Regions from separate parts of the Kitasatospora sp. NPDC093806 genome, predicted to be linked through region 3. Evidence: riboswitches for the same ligand, from Rfam matches in the RefSeq annotation. Region 3 holds a riboswitch; each other region holds the start of a gene.
The links. A riboswitch is a leader RNA that binds a small molecule or an ion and turns the genes downstream of it on or off. The one in region 3 is predicted to bind cobalamin.
Positions count from the first base shown of each region.

Region 1: it holds a riboswitch for cobalamin, as region 3 does, so the genes downstream of both, AB0N76_RS27750 (hotdog domain-containing protein) here and metE (5-methyltetrahydropteroyltriglutamate--homocysteine S-methyltransferase) in region 3, are expected to answer to the same signal.
Region 2: it holds a riboswitch for cobalamin, as region 3 does, so the genes downstream of both, AB0N76_RS39490 (prenyltransferase/squalene oxidase repeat-containing protein) here and metE (5-methyltetrahydropteroyltriglutamate--homocysteine S-methyltransferase) in region 3, are expected to answer to the same signal.

Region 1 covers NZ_JBFBDO010000073.1:30,867-39,022, forward strand. Annotated here, with positions in the region: gene AB0N76_RS27730 (FtsX-like permease family protein) at 1-2,685, opposite strand, end outside; gene AB0N76_RS27735 (ABC transporter ATP-binding protein) at 3,015-3,722, shown strand; gene AB0N76_RS27740 (GNAT family protein) at 3,759-4,358, opposite strand; gene AB0N76_RS27745 (hypothetical protein) at 4,577-5,488, shown strand; gene AB0N76_RS27750 (hotdog domain-containing protein) at 5,711-6,136, opposite strand; cobalamin riboswitch at 6,433-6,620, opposite strand; gene AB0N76_RS27755 (LLM class flavin-dependent oxidoreductase) at 6,725-7,918, opposite strand; gene AB0N76_RS27760 (acyl-CoA dehydrogenase family protein) at 7,980-8,156, opposite strand, start outside.
Region 2 covers NZ_JBFBDO010000232.1:103-3,743, reverse strand. Annotated here, with positions in the region: gene AB0N76_RS39500 (dihydrofolate reductase family protein) at 254-835, opposite strand; gene AB0N76_RS39495 (NAD(P)-dependent oxidoreductase) at 913-1,998, opposite strand; cobalamin riboswitch at 2,081-2,236, shown strand; partial or broken gene AB0N76_RS39490 (prenyltransferase/squalene oxidase repeat-containing protein) at 2,498-3,433, shown strand.
Region 3 covers NZ_JBFBDO010000124.1:12,757-20,912, reverse strand. Annotated here, with positions in the region: gene AB0N76_RS34600 (alpha/beta hydrolase) at 1-582, shown strand, start outside; gene AB0N76_RS34595 (hypothetical protein) at 739-1,770, shown strand; gene metE (5-methyltetrahydropteroyltriglutamate--homocysteine S-methyltransferase) at 1,894-4,233, opposite strand; cobalamin riboswitch at 4,391-4,560, opposite strand; gene AB0N76_RS34585 (chaplin) at 4,737-5,024, opposite strand; gene AB0N76_RS34580 (APC family permease) at 5,050-6,921, opposite strand; gene AB0N76_RS34575 (amino acid adenylation domain-containing protein) at 7,024-8,156, opposite strand, start outside.

The sequences.
Region 1 (8,156 bases), on a different contig from region 3:
CACGGGCAGCGACTCGACGGTGCCGGTGATCCGCACCTGGAGGATGACGAGGCCGAAGGGCACCCGGACGGTCGCACCGACGGCCGCGCCGGTGGCGGCCAGGTAGCCGCCGGTGGCGACGCCGGTGATCTCGGTCGACGCGGGGCCGGCGGCGGGGGCGATGACCGGGGCGATGACGGCGCGCTCGTTGCCGAGGCTGGTGCGGGCACGCGAGTAGCGCACCGTCAGCAGCCGCCGGTCGTCGGAGGGGTCGGGGCGGACCTCGGCGCCGATCGCGCGGGTGCCGCTGTCGCCGCTGTTGGTCCAGCCGAGGCCGGCGGGGACGGTGGCGGGCACGGCGGGGGCGGTCGCGCTGTCGGCGGCGGCCAGCCGTCGGACGGTCAGGACGCCGCCCTGCCCGGGGCCGTAGCTGAGGTTCATGCCGACGACGGTGAGCGGCGCGGCGGCCGAGCTGAGCCCACCGTCGGTCAGCGCCGCGAGGTCGACGGTGGCGCGGCCGTCGCCGGTGGCCGGGATGCCGGTGAGCGGGGCGATGTAGGTGAAGCCGTAGCGGTCGCGTAGCAGCAGCCAGGCGTCCGGGCCGTGCTTGCCGGAGTCGTCGGGGTCGGCGGCCAGCACGTCGGGCGTGTGGGTGAGGTCGACCTCGATCCGGTGCGGACGGCCGGGCAGCGGGACCCCGACCGGGGCGGGCGAGCCACCGGTCAGCGGGGTGAACAGCGCCTTCGGGTCCTGGCCGGCGAGGAGGTCGGCGCGGACCGGGACGCGCTCGGCGAAGGCGGCGGCGTCCAGGGCGAGCAGCTGGGCGGTGGTGCTGTCGGGCAGGGACTGCTCCGCGCGGGCGACCGGGATGAGCCGCTCGGCGCCGGGCAGGGTGGCGTACCGGCTGCCCTGCCCCATCGGGGAGCTGTGGGAACCGTGGATGCGCAGCCCGCCGGCGGTGGCGAAGGAGGCCTGGTCCTGCTGGGAGCGGTTCCAGGTGGCGTGCTGGCCGAGGGCCAGGACGCCGGTGGAGACGCCGAGCACCAGCAGCAGGACGGGGCCGCTGGCCCGGCCGGGGCGGCGGGCGAGCTGCCAGCCGACCAGGGCGGGTCCGAGGCCGCGGCCGCCGGCGGCGATCCGGGCGCCGACCCGGGCGGCGAGCGGGAGCAGCCGCAGGGCGAGCAGGGTGCCGGCGCAGAGCGCGAGGGTGGGGGTGGCGACCAGGACCGGGTCCAGGCCGAGGCGGCCGTCCGCGTCCGGCGACAATCCGCCGCTGTACTGGGCGAGTTGCTGGTAGGCGAGGACGGCCAGGGCGAGCAGGGCGAGGTCGGCCCCGGAGCGGGCGGCGCCGGCCGCCACGGCCTGGCGGCGGCCGGCCCGGCGCAGGACCGCCTCGCCGGCGCCGCGCAGCAGGGCGGGGACGGCGGCGAGCAGTACGCAGCCGAGGGCGCAGGCGACCGCGACCGGCCAGAGGGTCCAGCGGAGCGAGGTGTCCAGCGGGACGTGGCGCAGCGGACCGAAGCCGCCGAGGACGCGGAGCAGCGGCGGGGTGAGGAGCGGGGCGAACAGCGCGGCGGGCAGGGCGAGCAGCAACGCCTCGATGGCGGTGTAGCCGCCGAGCCGTCGGCCGGAGGAGCCGCGGGCGGCGAGCAGGGCGTTCTCGGCCTGCTGGCGGGTGGCGATGAGGTGGACGACCAGGAGCAGGGCGGCGGCGGCCAGCACGATCAGCTGGAGGGCGCCGATCAGCAGGGTGGAGCGGGCGACCATGGCGCTGGAGTCGAGTTCGCGCAGCAGGTCGGGCAGGTCGGTGCGGGCGAGCAGGCCGGCGTTCTTGTTGAGGTCGTCGCCGGCCCCGGTGATCCGGCCGCGAAGGGCGTCGACGGCGGCGGGGCCGACGCCGGTGAAGTCGGCGTCGAGCAGCCAGCTGCGGCCGTTCTGCGGGAGGCCGGCGGCGGTGAAGACGGTGTCGTCGACGAGCAGCGGGCCGTAGGTGGTGAAGCCGCCGAGCTGGATCTCGCGGCCCTGCACCGGGTCGAGCCGCCAGTACAGGTCGGTCGGGTCGGTGGCGCGGTAGACGCCGGTGATCCGGACGGTGAGCGGGGCGCCGCCGTAGCGGTCGGTGAGCCTGACCTCGGCGGGGAGGGCTTCGGCGGTGAGGCCGAGGCGGGTGAGGGTGCTCTGCGGGACGGCCGCCTGGACGGGGCCGGGGGCGGTGCCGGTGGCCTCCTTGCCGGCGGCGGCGGGCCAGGCGCCGGCGAGCAGGCCGACGTGCTGGCGGTCGAGGGCGGCGAGCAGGGTGAGGTCGGACTCCTTGCCGCTGCCCGGCTGGCCGCCCCCTTGGTTGCCCGTCGGGTTGCCCGCCTGGGCAGGTTTGGCGCCGTCGGCCGTGCCGTCCGGCAGGCCGTAGGAGCGGCTGCGGGACAGGGCGCGGGTCTCGGTCGGCAGGTCGCCGAAGAGGGCGCGGCCGTAGTCGGCGACCGCGGCGTCGTCCTTGGTCCGCTTGTCCAGCCCGTGCTCGGAGTTGACCACCACGGTGGTCCGCGGGTGCCCCTGGCCCTGGAGGGCCTGGCGCTGTCCGATCTCGCCGACGGTGCGCTGGAAGGCCACCAGGGCCGTGAGCACCGCCGTCGTGATCAGTACGGTGAGCAGGGCGGCGGTGGCCAGGGGCAGTCGCCCGCGCAGACGGCGCACGACGAAGCCGAGCATCCTGTTCCTCCCCCGGTTTCATGAGGTCCGCGCGGCGCCCGGTCCGGGCACGATTCGATCCGACTGCGCGGGTGGGCGCCTTCGGCGCGCCGATACGATGATCACCGGCGCTTGATCACCGGATAGCGGACGATGCTGTCAGATCCGGTCAAGGAAAGGAAGGGACTTGCGCGAATGATGTAAGTAATGAGCAAATGCTGCGGATCGCAACGCCGTTGACGCTGACGGCACGTCAAGCCGACGCGTTTCGATTGACCATGAACACATCAGCTCATTCACCGCCGCATCACCGGCGGGGAGCGCCACAGGAACACCCAGGGGGATGCCGCATGACGCAGCAACCGGCCGGCACCGTCACCGCTCCCATGGTGGCCGTCACCGATCTCCGCCGCAGTTTCGGGACCGGCGAGCGCACCGTCCACGCGCTGCGCGGCGTCTCCTTCGTCATCGGCCGCGGCGAGCTCACCGCCCTCAAGGGCCGCTCCGGCTCCGGCAAGACCACCCTGCTCAACCTGGTCGGCGGCCTGGACGCGCCGACCGGCGGCACCATCACCCTGGACGGGACCGACCTGGGCGCGCTGGACGAGGACGGGCGGCTCGCGCTGCGCCGCGACCGCCTCGGCTTCGTCTTCCAGTCCTTCGGCCTGCTGCCGGTGCTCACCGCCGCCGAGAACGTCGGGGTGCCGATGCGGCTGCGCAAGGTCCCGGCCGCCCAGCGCGAGGAGCGGGCCCGGACGCTGCTGGCGCTGGTCGGCCTCGCCGACCACGCCAACCAGCGCCCGGGCGAACTCTCCGGCGGCCAGCAGCAGCGGGTCGCCATCGCCCGGGCACTGGCCAACGAGCCCGACCTGATCATCGCCGACGAGCCGACCGGCCAGCTGGACTCGGAGACCGGCCGTCAGATCATGGAGCTGCTGCGCGCGGTGGTGCGCAGCGAGGGCGTCACCGTCCTGGTCGCGACGCACGACCCGAACCTGATGGAGCTCGCGGACCGGGTGGTCGAGCTCCGCGACGGCCGGATCGTCGACGAGTCGTAGCGCGCCGCGCGGGGTTCCGGTTCGGCCGGAACCGGTTCAGACGGAGCCGGGGCCGGCCGGGACCGGCATGGCGCGCCAGGTCTCCGCGCGGACCTCCATGGTGACCAGGCGCATCGTGGTGTCGGCCTCGGCGAAGTAGCGCTCGGTCTCGCCGGTCGGGGTGAAGCCGAAGCGGGTGATCGCGCGGACCGCGTCGGTGTTCTCCACCGAGGTCATGCTCCACACCCGGCTGAGGCCGAGTTCGGCGAAGGCGAGCTTGAGCATCAGCCAGCCGATGTCGGGCGCGCAGCCCGAGCCGCGCAGGTGCCGGGCCATGGTGAAGACCCCGGAGTACCCGGTGGTGTCGTCCTCGACCTCCAGCCGGATGCCGCCGACGGGGCGGTCGTCGCCCTGCAGGCAGGCGGCCAGCTGGTAGTGGCGGCGCGGCAGTTCGGCGGCGGTCGCCACCGCCTCGTCGAGCCGGCGCCGGATCCGGCCGTCGTCCATGACGCCGGTCGAGAGGTGGCGCATCCCGGCCGCGTCACCCCAGACGGAGCGCATGGCGTCGAGGTCGTCGGCGCGGTGGTCACGCAAGCGGACGAGGGCGGTCTCCAGGACCGGCAGGGTCGTGGGCGGCTGGACTGACGTGCTGTTCATGATCGAACCCTAACGAACTGGTGCGTTTCGATGCCCGGTCGGGTCACCCCGGCCGTGCCCGCAGTAAAGCGGTCGTGGATTGACATCCGATCAACGCCGCGACTTTCCGTTATCCCGGCGCCCGGCGCGGGTCTCCGAGTCGTCATGCGGGCCGAATCCCCTCGGCCCCGGACGGCGTGCCCGGTCGGGCTCGCGCCCCGTACGGGAAGGACCCGCCGATGACCGCTTCTCCCGCTCGCCCGTTCTCCCGGGGGTGGCTGCTCGCCTCCTGCGTTCCGGTGCTGCTCGTGCTCGGGATGGCGGCCACCGTCCCGTCGGCCCCCGCCGGTTCCGCCGGGGCCGCCGGCGCAAGTACGGACGGGACGGACGGGATGCCCGGGATGCCAGGCATGGCGCATCCGGCGGGCGCCGCCGCCGGACCCACCCGGGGCCTCGCCGCCGAGCAGGACGGCTACCGGCTGGACATCGCGACCTCCCGGCTGCCGGCCCAGCGGCCGACCGCCCTGCGCTTCACCGTCACCGGCCCGGACGGCTCGCCCGTCACCGGCTTCGCCGTCCACCAGACCAAGAAGCTGCACTTCTACGCGATCCGCGGCGACCTCACCGGCTTCCAGCACCTGCACCCCGACATGGCCGCCGACGGCACCTGGACCGCCGATCTGGCCGCCCTCGCCCCGGGCACCTGGCGGCTGTACGCCGACTTCGTCCCGGACACCGGCCCGCACGCCGCGGAGCTCGTGCTCAGCCGCACCGTGACGGTGCCCGGCGAGGCCGCCGCGGTGCCGCTGCCCGCCCCGGAGGAGAGCGCCACCGTCGACGGCTACACCGTCACCCTGCACGCCCGGCCGATGGCCGGCGCCCACCAGTTGGTCGCCACCGTCAGCCGGGACGGCCGACCGGTCGACGATATCCAGCCCTACCTGGACAGTTACGCCCACCTCACCGCGTTCCACGCGGGCGACCAGGCGCTGGCCCACCTCCACCCGGCGGACCGGGTCGACGGCGACCACGGCGGACCCACCCTGACCTTCCAGGCCCTGCTCCCCGCGCCGGGCGACTGGCGGGTCTTCCTCCAGTTCCAGACCGCCGGACAGCTGCACACCGCCCAGTTCACCCTGCGCGTCGACTGACCGTCACAGCCTGACGCCGGGTGCGGGCGTGGGTGAGGGCGCGGGTCCAGGCGCGAGCACGGCTCCGGGTACCGGGCGCGGGTCCGGGCGCGGGTCCGGGCGCGGGCGCAGGCGCGAGCCTGGGGTGCGGGCGCGGGTGCGGGTCAGGGGCGCGGGTCCGGGTGCGGGCCCGTGCGGGTCCGGGCGCCGGGGCGGCGCGCGGACCCGCGTGGGTCGCGGCGGTCAGGACCGCCGGGCGCGGCGTTCCCTGGAGAGGCGCTCGCGCCGCTGGTCGGCGGGGGTCTCCGGGACCAGGGCGGGTACCCGGTGCGGCTGCCCGTCGGCGTCGACGGCGACGAACACCAGCTGCGCCGTCGCCACCCGGGTGACCGGTCCGGTGAGGTTCCACCGTTCCGCCGTGACCACCACCGAGACGTCCATCGAGGTGCGCCCGGCGTGGTCCACCCGGGCGCGGACGGTGAGTAGGTCCCCGGCCCGGACCGGGGCGAGGAAGGTCATCTCCTCGACCGACACCGTCACCGCGGGCACCCCGGCGTGGCGGCCCGCGGCGGCGGCCGCGGCGTCGTCGATCAGCTTCATCACCACGCCGCCGTGCACCGTCCCGTAGAGGTTGGTGTCGTGCTCGCTCATGATGTGCGCGAGGGTCACGGCCGAGTCCCCCGGCGTCCGGGACGGGGCCGGGTCGGCCGACGGGACCGGCGGAACCGGCGGAACGGAGGGAACCGAGGGCGCCGTCATCGGGCCGTCACCTCCCCGGTGGTGGTGCCGGCGGTGCGGGATCCGCGCTGACCGGTCTGCTTCACGGAACTCTCCTTCGCGAGTTCGCGGACCCGGAGCGAGGCGTGCGTGCGGAGCGGACGGGCACACGGATGCGCCCCCTGCCACGCCGTCGGCCCGCCCTCGGGGTCACGGTGAGACCGGGGACCGCTGCGGTCCCCGGGCAGTGGCAGGTCTTCGGACTCGCGGGCACGCCACCCGTGAAAGGGCGGACACCTAGTGGCCGTCGCTTCCCGGGCCCGGCCGGGCCCAGTGCGTCTGACGGCGGTCGTTCCCGCTCACCGCTGCGGGGCAGTCCCGGACTCCCACCGGGTTCCCTCTTGCGACGCGCCTGCCTGGCGGACAGGGCGAACCAGCTGCGCGCACCACTCTACGGCCACCGCCCGGCCCCATGATCACCAACCGGCACCGGGGCCGTCGCACCGCGGGTGCGACGGCCCCGGTCGGGCAGCGGAGTGCTCAGGCGCGGGCCGCGGCGTCGCCGTCGGTCTCGGTCCCGCCGTGCTCCGCCATCGCCTTGGTCCGGGCCGCGAAGCCGGCCTCCTGCATCGCGGTGCGGTTGGCGGCCGCCCAGTCGTTGGAGGCGCGCAGGCGGTCGGCCGTACCCCGGAAGCGGGGCACCACGAAGCGCGCGAACAGGTCGAGGCTGCGCCGCTGGGCCTCCCGCGACGCCCAGTCCTGGCAGGAGATGAGCAGGGTCCCGAACCCGCCGGTGATCTCCTGCAGCTTGGTGATCGCGCCGACCACGTGCTCGACGTCACCGGCGATGATGCCGTTGGCCGCCACGGTGGCCTCGAAGGCCTTGGCCCCGCTCTGCGGGTTGCGCGACATCGGGATGGCGAAGGTGTCGATCCAGAGCTCGTTGCGCTGGCGCAGCCACCCCTCGCGGATGTCGTCCAGCGCCTCCTCCGAGGTGGGCGCCACGTGCACGGGGACGACCAGGCGCCAGTCGTCCCGGGACACCTGGCGGCCCGCCTCGGCGGCGGCCTCCTCGTGGTGGCGCCACTGGTCCGCGAGCCGTTCGAGGCCCAGGCTCAGGCCGGCCCGGACCGCGCCCCACGGCGGCGCGGCGTGGGAGAGCACGCTGATGCCGAGCCGGCCCGCCAGCTTGACCCCGAACGGGGTGGCGGCGCTGGCGACGGTGACCTCCGGCCCGCCCGGGGTGAAGGGGTCGAGCTGGAGCCGGGCGTCGACCAGTTTGAACCAGCCCTCGTCCCGGGTGACGGTCTCGCCGGCGAGCAGCGCGACGACCGTCTCCATGGCCTGGGCGGTCCGTTCCCGGGTCGACTGGGGGTCGATCCCGAACATGTGCATGTCCGAGATCACGGACCCGGCGCCGCCGCCGAGGATGAACCGGCCCCGGGTCTGGTGGTCGAGCTGGATCGCCCGGTCGGCGACCAGGAAGGGGTGGTGGTAGGGCAGCGCGGTGACACCGGTCGCGAACTTGATCCGCCGGGTCCGTTCGGCCGCCGCGGCGATGAACAGCTCCGGCGCCGGGATGGTGCCCCAGCCCGCCGAGTGGTGCTCCCCGATCCACAGTTCCTCGTAGTTCAGGGAGTCGACGAGCTCGACGAATTCCATGTCGCGCTGGTACAGGAGGTTGAGGTCCTCGCCGATCGGGTGGAGCGGGGAGATGAAGCAGCCGAAGCGCATGGTGTTCCCTGGGTCGGTTGAGTGGTGACGGGCGTTCGGGGACGCCGGGGGCGGGCGGCGGTCACAGCGCGCGAGCGATCGCCGCCCGCTGGATCTGGTTGGTGCCCTCGATGATCTGCAGGAGCTTCGCCTCCCGCATCCACCGTTCCACGGGGTGGTCCTGGACGTAGCCGTGTCCGCCGAGCACCTGGACGGCGTCGGTGGTGACCCGCATCGCGGTGTCGGTGGCGAAGAGCTT
Region 2 (3,641 bases), on a different contig from region 3:
CTGCACCAACCCCACCGGCAGCGCCTACTGGTCGTACTGGCACGCCCCGCACGGCGGCCCCTGGTCGTACAGCAACCTCGGCGCGGGCAGCTACGACCCGGCCCCCGGCTCGGTCGAGGGCTGGTCCTTCGGCGCCGGCGCCCAACCGGGCATCACCGCGCCCTGAGGTCCGCGCTCCGGCCCCCGGCCGCTCCACGACGGAGCGGCCGGGGGCCGTCCTCGGACGGACACCACCGGGACGCGGCCGACGCGGTCAACGGCGCACCCGGTAGCTCAGGTGAAGGACCCGGTCACCCTGGACCACCAGGTCGGGACCCTCCAGCAGGTGCTGCGCGTGGACCGCGCCGAAGTAGCGCCTGCCGGACCCGAACACGATGGGTGCGACATCCATGCGCACCTCGTCGACCAGGCCCGCGGCGAGTACCTGGCCGCCGACGTCGCCGGCGGCGACCTCGACGATGCGGTCACCCGCGAGCTCCCGGGCCTTCGCCACGGCCGCGTCGATGCCGTCGGTGAAGTGGAACGGCGCCCCGGGGTCCCAGCCCTCGGGCGCGGGCCGGTGCGTCACGACGACCACGTGGTCGATCCCGCCCGGCGGCTTCCCGTCCCAGCCGTCCGTCAGGTCGAAGACACGACGGCCGACGATCGTGACTCCGATCCGGTCCCAGTACGGCCGGGTGTAGTCGTAGGACGTCCGCGACACCTTCAGCGCACCGCTCTCGTCCAGCGGGACGTCACCGCTGGTCAACCAGTCGAACAGCGGTCCGGGCTGGTCGCTCTCGTCCGCGATGAAGCCGTCGACCGACACCGATCCGTACATGACCACCTTGCCCACGGGGTCCTCCTCTTGTTCTGGGGTGCCCCGCATTGTGGCGTACCGGGGGGCGGGTCACGCCGAACCCGAACGGGGCGTCAGGCGGACACCACCGGGACGCCCTCCGGTCGGCCGGCCAGCAGGGCCGCCAGGTGGTCCGCGCAGCTCAGGGCCGCCGCGGCCATGGCGGCGTTGGTCATCCCGGCGATGTGCGGGGTGAGCAGCGCGTTCGGCAGCCCGAAGAGCGGGGAGGCGAACGCGGCGTGCTCGTGCTCGAAGGTGTCCACGGCGGCCGCCGCGAGCGGGTGCGCGGGGTCGCGCAGCGCGTCGGCGAGTGCCCGCTCGTCGACGATCCCGCCCCGGGCGGTGTTCAGCAGGACCGATCCCGGCCGCATCAGCGCCAGTTCGGCCCGGCCGATCAGCCCCCGGGTCCGCGCGGTGAGCGGCACGTGCAGCGAGACCACGTCGCTGCCCGCCAGCAGCTCGCCGAGCGAACCGGCGGGTTGCACCGGGCGCTCCACCGGGCTCTCCACCGGGTGCCGGGAGAGGGCCCGGACGGCCATGCCCAGCGCGCCCGCCCGGGCGGCCAGCGCCCGCCCGACCCGGCCCAGGCCGACGATGCCCAGGGTGAGGTCCGACAGCTCCGCCGCCGGGGCCGCAGGCGGCTGCCAACGTCCCCGGTGCGCCGCCTCGTTGGAGGCCGGCAGGTGCCGGGTCAGGGCGAGCAGCTGGGCCAGCGCGAACTCGGCGACCGCGTTCGCGTTGGAGCCCGGGGTGTGGGTGACCGCGACCCCGTACCGGGCGGCCGCCGGGAGCTCGACGTGGTCGGTGCCCGACCCGGCCCGCCCCACCACCCGCAGCCGGTTGCCGAGGGCCGCATCCGTCGCCGCCGCCAGGAACGCGGCGCGCAGCGGCACCCCGCCCCGGGACTTGACCGCGTGGTAGCCGACCCCGCCCCGGACGGTCTCGGCGATCAGCGCGGACTCGTCGAAGGCGTCGAAGTCGGTGAACTCCACCCGCCCGGCCTCCACCTGCCCGGCCCAGTCGGCCCGCGCCGCGTCAGGGTCGGCGACCCGCCGGAGGTTCAGCGTGACGGCCAGCCCGTGACCGAGCAGCCGCTCCAGCTCCCGCCCGAGCAGCGCCCCCGGCGCCGCGTCCAACAGCAGGACCCGGTCCTCGCCCATCGCGGTCCCCCCTTTCGTTCGCAGGGACCCTATCCGGGTACCCCGGGGCCCGGCCCTGCCGGGGAGCCGACCTGACGGTCCGTTGACTCGCCCCGGGTGGTGTGGTCTGATGAGACGATTTTTGCTCCTCGGCAGTCAGGGGAAGCCGGTCCGATTCCGGCGCTGACCCGCAACCGTAGATCCGCCCCCGGCCGGGGATGGGTGAGCCGGAATGCCTGCGCCGAGAGCTCGTTGTGTCACAAGCACTTGCGTCGTCGCGGACTACGACGTGGTCGGGACGGTCCCCGCACGGGGTGCCGTCCGCTGCGCCGTGGTGCCCGCCGACCGATCGGGGGAATCACCGGTGAGAGTCAGCAGCAGCCGCACCCGCGAGGAGCGGCGAGGTCGGGGGAGCGGGCGGCCGGCGTACCGGCTCGCCGTCGGCGCCGTGGCGGCGGCCGTGGGCGGCACGGTCCTGCTGGGACACCCCGGCAACGCCGCCGCCGACCCCGCACGCACGCCCGACCTGGCCAGGGGCAGCGCCTACCTGACCGCCCCGGCCCGGCTCGTCGACGGCCACTACTACGAGGCGTTCCCGGACTTCGCCGACTTCGGCCTCACCATCGACGGCGCCTACGCGCTCGCGGCCACCGGCACCGACGACGCGGCGCTGCGCCGGATCGTCGACTTCCTCGACGGGCAGGGCAAGGACGCGGGCGAGCGCACCGTCAACGACTGGACCGGCATCGGTACCCAGGACGCCGGCGGCGGGTCCATCGGCAAGGAGGCGCTGCTCGCCGAGATCGTCGGCCGGGACCCGCGCGCCTTCGGCGGCCGGGACCTGATCGCGGCCCTCGCGGCTGCGGTCTGCGCCCGGGCCGAGGAGGCCACCGGCTGTGCGGCGCCGGGCAACTACACCTACGCCACCTCGGTCTTCTCCCAGGCGCTCGGCATCCTGGCCCAGCTGCGGGCCGGGGACACCGGACCGGCCGCCGCGCCGATCGCCTACCTGCGGAGCCTCCAGCACGCCGACGGCTCCTGGCCCAGCCTGATCCCCGCCACCGGCGACTCCGACGTGGACAGCACCGCGATGGCGGCGATGGCGCTCGCCCTGGTGCCCGGTGCCGAGGCCGCCGCCGCGGTGGACCGGGCGCTCGGCTGGCTGGCCGGGCGGCAGCAGGGCGACGGCGGCTTCCCCGGGGCGGCGGGCAACTCCACCAACTCGGCCGCGCTCGCCGTCCAGGGGCTGAGCCTGCGTCCGGCCGTCCACGCGGACCGGATCGCCAAGGCGCTCGACTTCCTGGCCGGGCAGCAGAACGCGGACGGCGGCTTCAACGTCGCGACGGCCGGTCAGCGCGGGTCGGACGTCCGGGCCTCCACCCAGGCGCTGGGCGGGGCGACCGGGATCCCCTTCGGCACCCTCCGGCGGGACCTGACGAGCGGGCCGACGCCGACGGGTACCCCGACCGCGACTCCGACTGCGACGGCTACTCCGACGGGCACGCCGACGTCGACCGCGACCCCGACCGGGACGGGGACACCGACCGGGACGCCCACCGGTAGCGGGACGCCCACCGGCACCCCGACGGGCACCCCGACGGGCACCGCGACGCCGACCGGCTCGCCCTCGCCGACCGCCGCGCCGACCGGCACCACCACCGCGA
Region 3 (8,156 bases):
GGCCACTCCGCAGGCGGCGGCCTCGCCCTGCTGTACGCCGCCGCGCACCCGGAGCGGCTGACCAGCCTGACCCTGCTCACCGCGTCCTTCGCCGCCGTCGGCCTGCCCTCCGACACCGGGGCGGAGCAGGTCATCGCCGTCCGCGCCGCCGAACCCTGGCACGCGGCCGCCGTCGAGGCCTACCGCGGCATGAAGTCCGCCCGCAGCTTCACCGAGGCAGCAGCTCATCGGCTCGCCTTCGAACCGCTGATGTACGGCCGCTGGGACGCTGCGGCCCGCGCGCACGCCGCCGCCGACCCGGCCCAGCGCTCACTGGCCGTCAGCGACCACTACTACGCGGGCTACACCCCCGACACCGACCACCTGCACGCCCGCCTCGGCGCCCTGCCCTGCCCCGTCCTCCTCCTCGGCGGCGAACTCGACCTCTGGCCCACCGCCACCGCGACCACCGCGGCCGCCGCCCTCTTCCCCCACCCCACCGTCGCCGTCCAACCCGCCGCCGGCCACTACCCCTGGCTCGACGACCCCGCCGCCCTCGCCGGCACCGTGGAGGACTTCCTCGCCCACCTGACGGTGAGCTGAACACCCGTGGGTACCGACTCGGTCCCGCCGTAGGTCGCGCCGGCCACCCTGCCCACGCTTCGACCGGATCGCCCGGCGGCCGGCCACAGGGGTCCTGAGCAGGCTGTCGGTGGGCCGTGGTTGGATGCGGCGCCGATGCCGAACGAGGGGGAAGAGATGACGCGCACGACACCGCCGAGGCCGCTGGACATCACGGTGCCGTTTCCGGAGCTGGCCGGTCTGGCCAGGACGGCCACCAGGCTGCATCCGTGCCCCGGGGCTCCGACCGTGCACGACAGTTCGGTGGGCGGGCCCCTCCTGTGGCCGGCGGACGAGCCCTGGCCGCACTGCGATCCGGGGTACCCGTCCTACCGGCCGGTGACGACGCTCGCGGACGTCCGCGAGTTGCGGGACCTGCTCACCCGGGCCTGGTCGCGGCCCCGGGGGCCCCAGGAGAATCTGCTGACCGCGCGCGAGAGCGAGACCGTGGACCGGATCCATGCCGGGCCCGCAGCGGAGCTGCTGCCTCCGGGGCCGCTGCCGCTGATTCCGCTCGTGCAGCTCTACGCCCGGGACGCACCCGGCCTGGCCTACCCGGACGGGACGGACCTGCTGCAGGTGCTGTGGCTGCCGTCCATCGGGGTCGAAGGCTCCTCCGAGGCCGTGCAGCTGCGGTGGCGACAGGCCTCGGAGGTCCGGCGGGTACTGACCGACCCTCCGGAGCCCGCCTATGTCCAGCTGCGTGATCACGTGCCGGAGCCGTGCGTACTCCACCCGGAGCGGGTGCGGGAGTTCCCGCCCTACCAGGACCTCGACGAGGAACTGGCGGAGCGACTGGACGCATGGTGCGCGCGGCGGTCGGTGGACTACCAGTCCGATCTGTCCGTCGCGCCCGGTTGGAAGGCGGGCGGCTGGCCGGCCCACTTCACCTTCCGGGATCCGGCCGACTCCGCCGAACTGCACTGCGGCGAGTGCGGCGGGGCGGTCACGGCGCTGCTCACCGTCGACGGGACCGAGTGGGACGGGGCCACCGGCAGCTGGCGTCCGGTCGAGGCGGACGAGGACGCCGAGGGCGTGGAGAAGCCGCTCGGGCACCCGTACCGGAGTCTGCGGCAGCCGACGATGGTGTCCATCGGTCGCGGCTACACCCTGCAGTTCTACAGCTGCGTCGGCACGCCGTCCCACCTGCCACGGACCATCATGCAGTAGCCGGACCGGAGCGTACGGCGCGGCGGGCAGCCACCCGGGTGGGGCCGGGGGGTAGCCCCCCGGGGGAGACGACCGGACGGGCCCGGTGCGGGCGGCACGAGGCCGCCCGCACCGGGGGCGGGGTCAGCCGGTCAGTTCCGCGCGCAGGCGTCGGGCGGCCGTGACCAGGTGTTCCAGCGAGGCGCGGGTCTCCGTCCAGCCGCGGGTCTTCAGGCCGCAGTCGGGGTTGACCCAGAGCCGTTCGGCCGGGATCGCCGCCAGTCCGGCACGCAGCAGGGCGGCCACCTCGTCCGCGCTGGGCACCCGGGGCGAGTGGATGTCGTAGACGCCGGGGCCGACCTCGCGCGGGTAGCCCGCCCCGGCCAGTTCGCGGGCGACCTCCATGTGCGAGCGGGCCGCCTCCAGCGAGATGACGTCCGCGTCGAGTTCGTCGATCGCCGTCATGATCGCGCCGAACTCGGCGTAGCACATGTGGGTGTGGATCTGGGTGTCGGCCCGGACGCCGGAGGTGGTGAGCCGGAACGCCTCGGTGGCCCAGCGCAGGTAGTCGGGCCGGTCGGCCGCGCGCAGCGGCAGGGTCTCGCGCAGGGCCGGTTCGTCGACCTGGACGACGGCGGCGCCGGCGGCCTCCAGGTCGGTGACCTCGTCGCGCAGGGCGAGGGCGACCTGGCGGGCGGTGTCGGCGAGCGGCTGGTCGTCGCGGACGAAGGACCAGGCGAGCATGGTGACCGGGCCGGTGAGCATGCCCTTGACCGGGCGGTCGGTCTGGTCCTGGGCGTAGCGGAACCAGTCGACGGTCATCGGGTGCGGGCGGGAGACGTCGCCGGCGAGCACCGGGGGCCGGACGTAGCGGGTGCCGTAGGACTGCACCCAGCCGTGCCGGGTGGCGAGGTAGCCGGTGAGCTGCTCGGCGAAGTACTGGACCATGTCGTTGCGTTCGGGCTCGCCGTGGACGAGGACGTCCAGGCCGGCCTTCTCCTGGTGGGCGACGACCTCGCGGATCTCGGCGCGGATCCGGTCCTGGTAGCCGTCGGCGTCCAGCCGGCCGGCCCGCAGGTCGGCCCGGGCGGTGCGCAGTTCGGTGGTCTGCGGGAAGGAGCCGATGGTGGTGGTCGGCAGCAGGGGCAGCTTCAGCCGGGCGCGCTGGGCCCGGGCCCGGTCGCGGTAGGCCTGGGGGCGGCGGGCGTCGGCGGGGGTGGTGGCGGCGGCGCGGGCGCGGACGGCGGGGTCGTGGGTGAGGGCGGAGGCCGCGCGGGAGGCCAGGTCGGCGCGGTTGGCGGCGAGTTCGCCGGCGATCGCGAAGGTGCCCTCGCGCAGGCCGCGGGCCAGGGCGGCGGTCTCGGCGGTCTTCTGCCGGGCGAAGGCGAGCCAGCGGGCGACCTGCGGGTCGAGGTCGCGTTCGGCGTCGACGTCGAGCGGGACGTGCAGCAGCGAGCAGGAGGGCGCGACGTCGACGCGGTCGGCGAGGCCGAGCAGGGTGGCCAGGGTGACCAGCGACTGCTCCAGGTTGTTGATCCAGACGTTGCGGCCGTCGACGACGCCGGCGATCAGGCGCTTGCCGGGCAGGCCGCCGACGGCGGCGAGGTCGGCCAGGTTGGCGGCGGCCGGTCCGGTGAGGTCGAGGCCGACGCCCTCGATCGGGGCCTTGGCGAGGACGGGCAGCGCGGCGCCGAGGCGGTCGAAGTAGCTCGCGACCAGGATCTTGGGGCGGTCGGTGAGCGCGCCGAGTTCGCGGTAGACGCGGGCGGCCGCGCCCAGTTCGGCCGGGCTGCGGTCCTGGGCCAGGGCGGGTTCGTCGAGTTGGACCCACTGGGCGCCGGCCGCGCGCAGTTCGGCGAGGAGTTCGGCGTAGACGGGCAGCAGGCGGTCGAGCAGGGTGAGCGGCTGGAAGGCGGCGGGGACGCCGGGGGCGGGCTTGGCGAGCAGCAGGTAGGTGAGCGGGCCGAGCAGTACCGGACGGACGGTGTGGCCGAGGGCGAGCGCCTCGCGCAGTTCGCCGACGGGCTTGGCGGGGTTGGCCGCGAACACCGTGCCCGGGCCCAACTCGGGCACCAGGTAGTGGTAGTTGGTGTCGAACCACTTGGTCATCTCCAGCGGCGCGACGTCCTGGGTGCCGCGGGCCATGGCGAAGTAGCCGGCCAGCGGGTCGGCGGCGACGGCGGCGCGGTGGCGGGCCGGGATGGCGCCGACGGCCACGGTGGTGTCCAGCACGTGGTCGTACAGCGAGAAGTCGCCGGTGGGCAGTTCGGCGAGGCCGGCCTCGGCCTGCCGGCGCCAGTTGTCGCGGCGCAGTCCGGCGGCGGTGGTGTGCAGGTCGGCGGCGGTGACGCGGCCGGCCCAGTAGCCCTCGACCGCCTTCTTCAGCTCGCGGTCGGGGCCCTGGCGGGGGTAGCCGTACGCGGTGGCCAGCGGGCCGCCCGGGGCGACGGCGGTGGCGTTGACGGGGGTGGTGCTCGGTGACACGGAACTCTCCTTCGCGAGTCGCGCTGCGATCCCGGGAGAGCTCGTGGACGTGGTGATGCGGCGGTGCGGCACGGCACCGGAGGGTGCCCGCCCGCGTCGCCGACCCGCCCTCGAGGTCACCGAGATCACCGCGTGCGGGGTGCACGCGGGCAGTGGCAGGTCTTCGGACTCGCGGGCTCGTCGCAGGCCTGGTCGGCCTCCGGCACCTAGTGGCCGTCGCTTCCCGGACCTCGGGGGTCCAGTGCGTGTGACGGCGGTCGTTCCCACTCACCGCTGCGGGGCAGTCCCGGACTGGCCAGTCGAATGGCTTCACCGGGTTCCCTCTTACGACGCTCCCGCCTGGCGGGCGGGGCGAACCGACTGCGCCCCCATCATAGGTCGTCGGGGCGCGGTCGGCGGGGCGGTATCCGCGACCCCGGTGGGATCGACGGTCACCGCCCCGCAGCGGATGCATGGCGAGGTACTGATGAACTCGACTGCGACGTCGAGTACTTGTCGCTGCGTCAGAGGCCGAGGACGTTCAGGCCGTTGCCGCAGACGTTGAGCTGGAAATTGATCGGGATCTGGATCTGGTTGCCGGACAGGACGCCCGGCGAACCGGTCACCACACCCTGGGCGGTGGCGCTGCCCTCGTTGATGCACACGGTGCCGCCGCCCGGCAGGGAGTGGTTGCCGCCGAGGACGGGCGGGGTCGGCTGTTCGTCGCAGCCGGCGGCGGCCACGCCCGCGGAGGAGAGGACCAGTACGGCGGCGATGGCCGCGCCGGACAGGAACTTTCGGGTGTTGTTCATGTGCCGAGAGGTACCTCCCCACCCCTCACTCCAGACCGATAATCACACTATTCACTCGAACTGCCTCTTGCGGACGATCCTCCTGCCGGGCCGTGAGGAGCTCGTCGAGGTCCTCGGTCCGGAAACCGCTGGCCTGCGCCCACAGGAAGAAGAGGTAGGACACCGCGGCGATCACCAGGGTGTCGGCCGGGAAGGGGATCGAGTGCTCCCCCGTCGGCCCGTACTCGCCGTAGTAGGACAGCGGCAGCAGCGCCAGCAGCAGGCCGAGCAGCCAGATCCCGCCGACGACGTGGCGGCGCCCCTCCGGGCTGCTCGCCGCCCACAGCACGGCCGTGAACGCGGCGACGCACAGCGCGAAGGCGCCCGCGTAGAGCCCGAAGCCCCAGCCGTGGTGGCCACCGCCGTGCGCGGCCAGGAACCAGCCGCCGGAGGCGGTGATCCACACCCAGGCCACCAGGAAGGCCGCCGACAGCGGGACGGCGACCGCCGTCTCCACCCAGCCGCGCCGCACCGCGGTGTAGGCGGCGAACACCGGCAGCCCGGCGAAGACCGTCACCAGCAGGGTGACCAGCGTGGTGAAGCCCGACCAGTAGATCACCAACACGCTGCAGACGAAGCTGGCCGGGGACCACAGCGCCGCCCAGCGGAGCCGGAACGGCCGCGGCAGGTCGGGGGCCGTGCGGCGCAGCGAGGAGAGGCTGGCGCTGCCCATCAGGAAGGTCAGCACGCCCGCGGCGGAGATGAACGAGACCAGTTGGTACCAGCTGGGCGCGGGGATGAAGAACAGGCAGCCGACCAGGAAGCAGCAGAAGGTGGCGATGGTCGGCACCCCGCGCGGGGACAGCCGGCGAAACACCTCGGGGGCGGCCCGGTGGTGGGCCAGCGCCTGGCTGACCCGGGCGCTGTTGCCGAGGTAGATCCAGCCGGCCCCGGCGGGCGAGAGGACGGCGTCGATCAGCAGCACGGTGCCGAAGGCCGCGAAGCCGGCGGTGCCGACCGCGTCGAGGGCGTGGAAGAACGGCCCGGAGGCCCAGCCGCTGCTGTTGAGCGCCGTCCAGTCGCCGGGCGTGACACCTGCGTCCTGCCAGTCGATCGCGCCGATGAAGGCGATCTGCAGCAGGGTGTAGAGGACGGTCGGGACGGCGATCGCGACCACGATGGCGATCTTGGAGTCGCGCTGCGGGTTCTTCATCTCGCCGCCGAAGTCCAGCGCCTGCCGAAAGCCCACGAAAGCGAACGCGATGCCGGTGGAGGAGATGGCGTGCACGGTGCTCGCCCCGCCGAGCGGGAGGAAGCCGCCGGCCGGCGAGAAGTTGTCGCTCCGCAGGACGAGGAAGAGCAGCAGGAAGGTGGCGACCGGGACGACGATCTTCCAGAGCGTCACCCAGTTCGTCGCCACGCTGAACTTGCGGATGCCGATGACGTTGATGACGTAGAAGACCAGCATCAGCGCGATGGCGGAGAGGATGCCCTGCGGCCAGGTGAGCATGGTGGTGCCGTCGACCTGCTCGACCACGTGTAGCCCCGGGAAGCGGCTGCCGAGGTAGGTCATCACCGCGACGGCCTCGACGGCGGGGATGGAGACGGCGAAGAGCCAGGCGGCCCAGCCGATGATCCAGCCGGTGAACGCGCCGTGGGTCAGATAGGGGTAGCGGACGACGGTCCCGGTCAGCGGGAGCATGCCGCCGAGTTCGATCCAGGTCAGGGCGATGACCATGAAGACGGCGCCGGCGATGACCCAGGACAGGATCGCGGCCGGCCCGGCGACTCCCGCCGCGGAGAGCACCGCGAAGAGCCAGGCGGAGCCGATCTGGCCGCCGATGCTGAGGAAGATGAGCTGGGGCAGGGTGACTTCCCGCCGCATCCGGCGTCTGTGCTCGGGCTGTTCGTCGCTCATGTGGGTACCCCTCCTTGAGGCCGCGCGCGTTCGGGGGAATTTCAGGGGAGAGCGGGGGCGGGACGGTCCCGCCCCCGCGGGGGTCGATCAGGTCGGGTCAGGTCACAGGCCGGTGAGCGCCTGGGCGAGCGCGGTCCGGTCGACCTTGCCGGTCGGGGTGAACGGGAAGGCGTCCACCACGACGTACCGGGCCGGCACCATGTGGCCGGGCAGCACGCCCTGCAGGCTGGTCCGCAGCGCCGCCTCCTCGATCCGCTCGCCGGGCACCCGTACGCAGTGCGCGGCCAGGAACTGGTCGCCGGTGGCGGTGGCGTGGACGGTCACCAGCGCGTCGCTGACCCCGGGCAGCTCGCGCAACCGGGTCTCCACCTCGCCCAGTTCGACCCGGGAGCCCTTGATCTTGACCTGGCTGTCGCGCCGGCCGAGGAACTCCAGCGTGCCGTCGGCCAGGATCCGGCCGTAGTCGCCGGTCAGGTAGGCCGGGATGCCCAGCCGGTCCCAGCTGCGGAACCGCTGCGCGGTCAGCTCGGGCCGGTTGAGGTAGCCGTCCGCGACCGCGACCCCGCCGATGCAGATCTCCCCCACCTCGCCGTCCTTGACCTGCCGCAGCTCGGCGTCGACGACCTGGACCACCGCGTTGTCGATCGCCCGCCCGATGGACGGCAGCACCGGCCAGCCGGCCGGGTCGCCGGTGAGCTTCTCGGCGGTGATGACGTGGGTCTCGGTGGTGCCGTACTGGTTCTCCAGGCTGGCGCCGGTGCGGGCGAAGAAGGTCCGCACGGACTCGCCGATCTGGAGCTGCTCGCCCGCGGTGATGACCTCCTTGAGGGAGCCGGGGAACCGGTCCTGCTGGACGGCGGCCTCGATCACCTGGTGCAGCGAGACGAACGGCAGGAAGACCCGGTCGATCTTCTGCTCGTCGATGTAGGCGAGCAGCTTGCCGGGGTTGCTGCGGGTGGCCTCGTCGACCAGCACCAGGGTGCCGCCGCTGGCCCAGGTGCCGAAGATCTCCTGGAACGAGACGTCGACGCTGAGCGGCCACAGCTGGAGGGTGTTCCAGCCCACCGTGGAGCCGGAGTTGGCGACCTGCCAGGCGGTCAGGTTGGCGAGCGCGTCGTGCGGCATCGCGACGCCCTTGGGCCGGCCGGTGGAGCCGGAGGTGTAGCTGATGTAGGCCAGGTCCTCGGGACGGGCGTCCGAGCCCCAGCGGGTCGGCTCGCCGTCGGCCTCCCCGT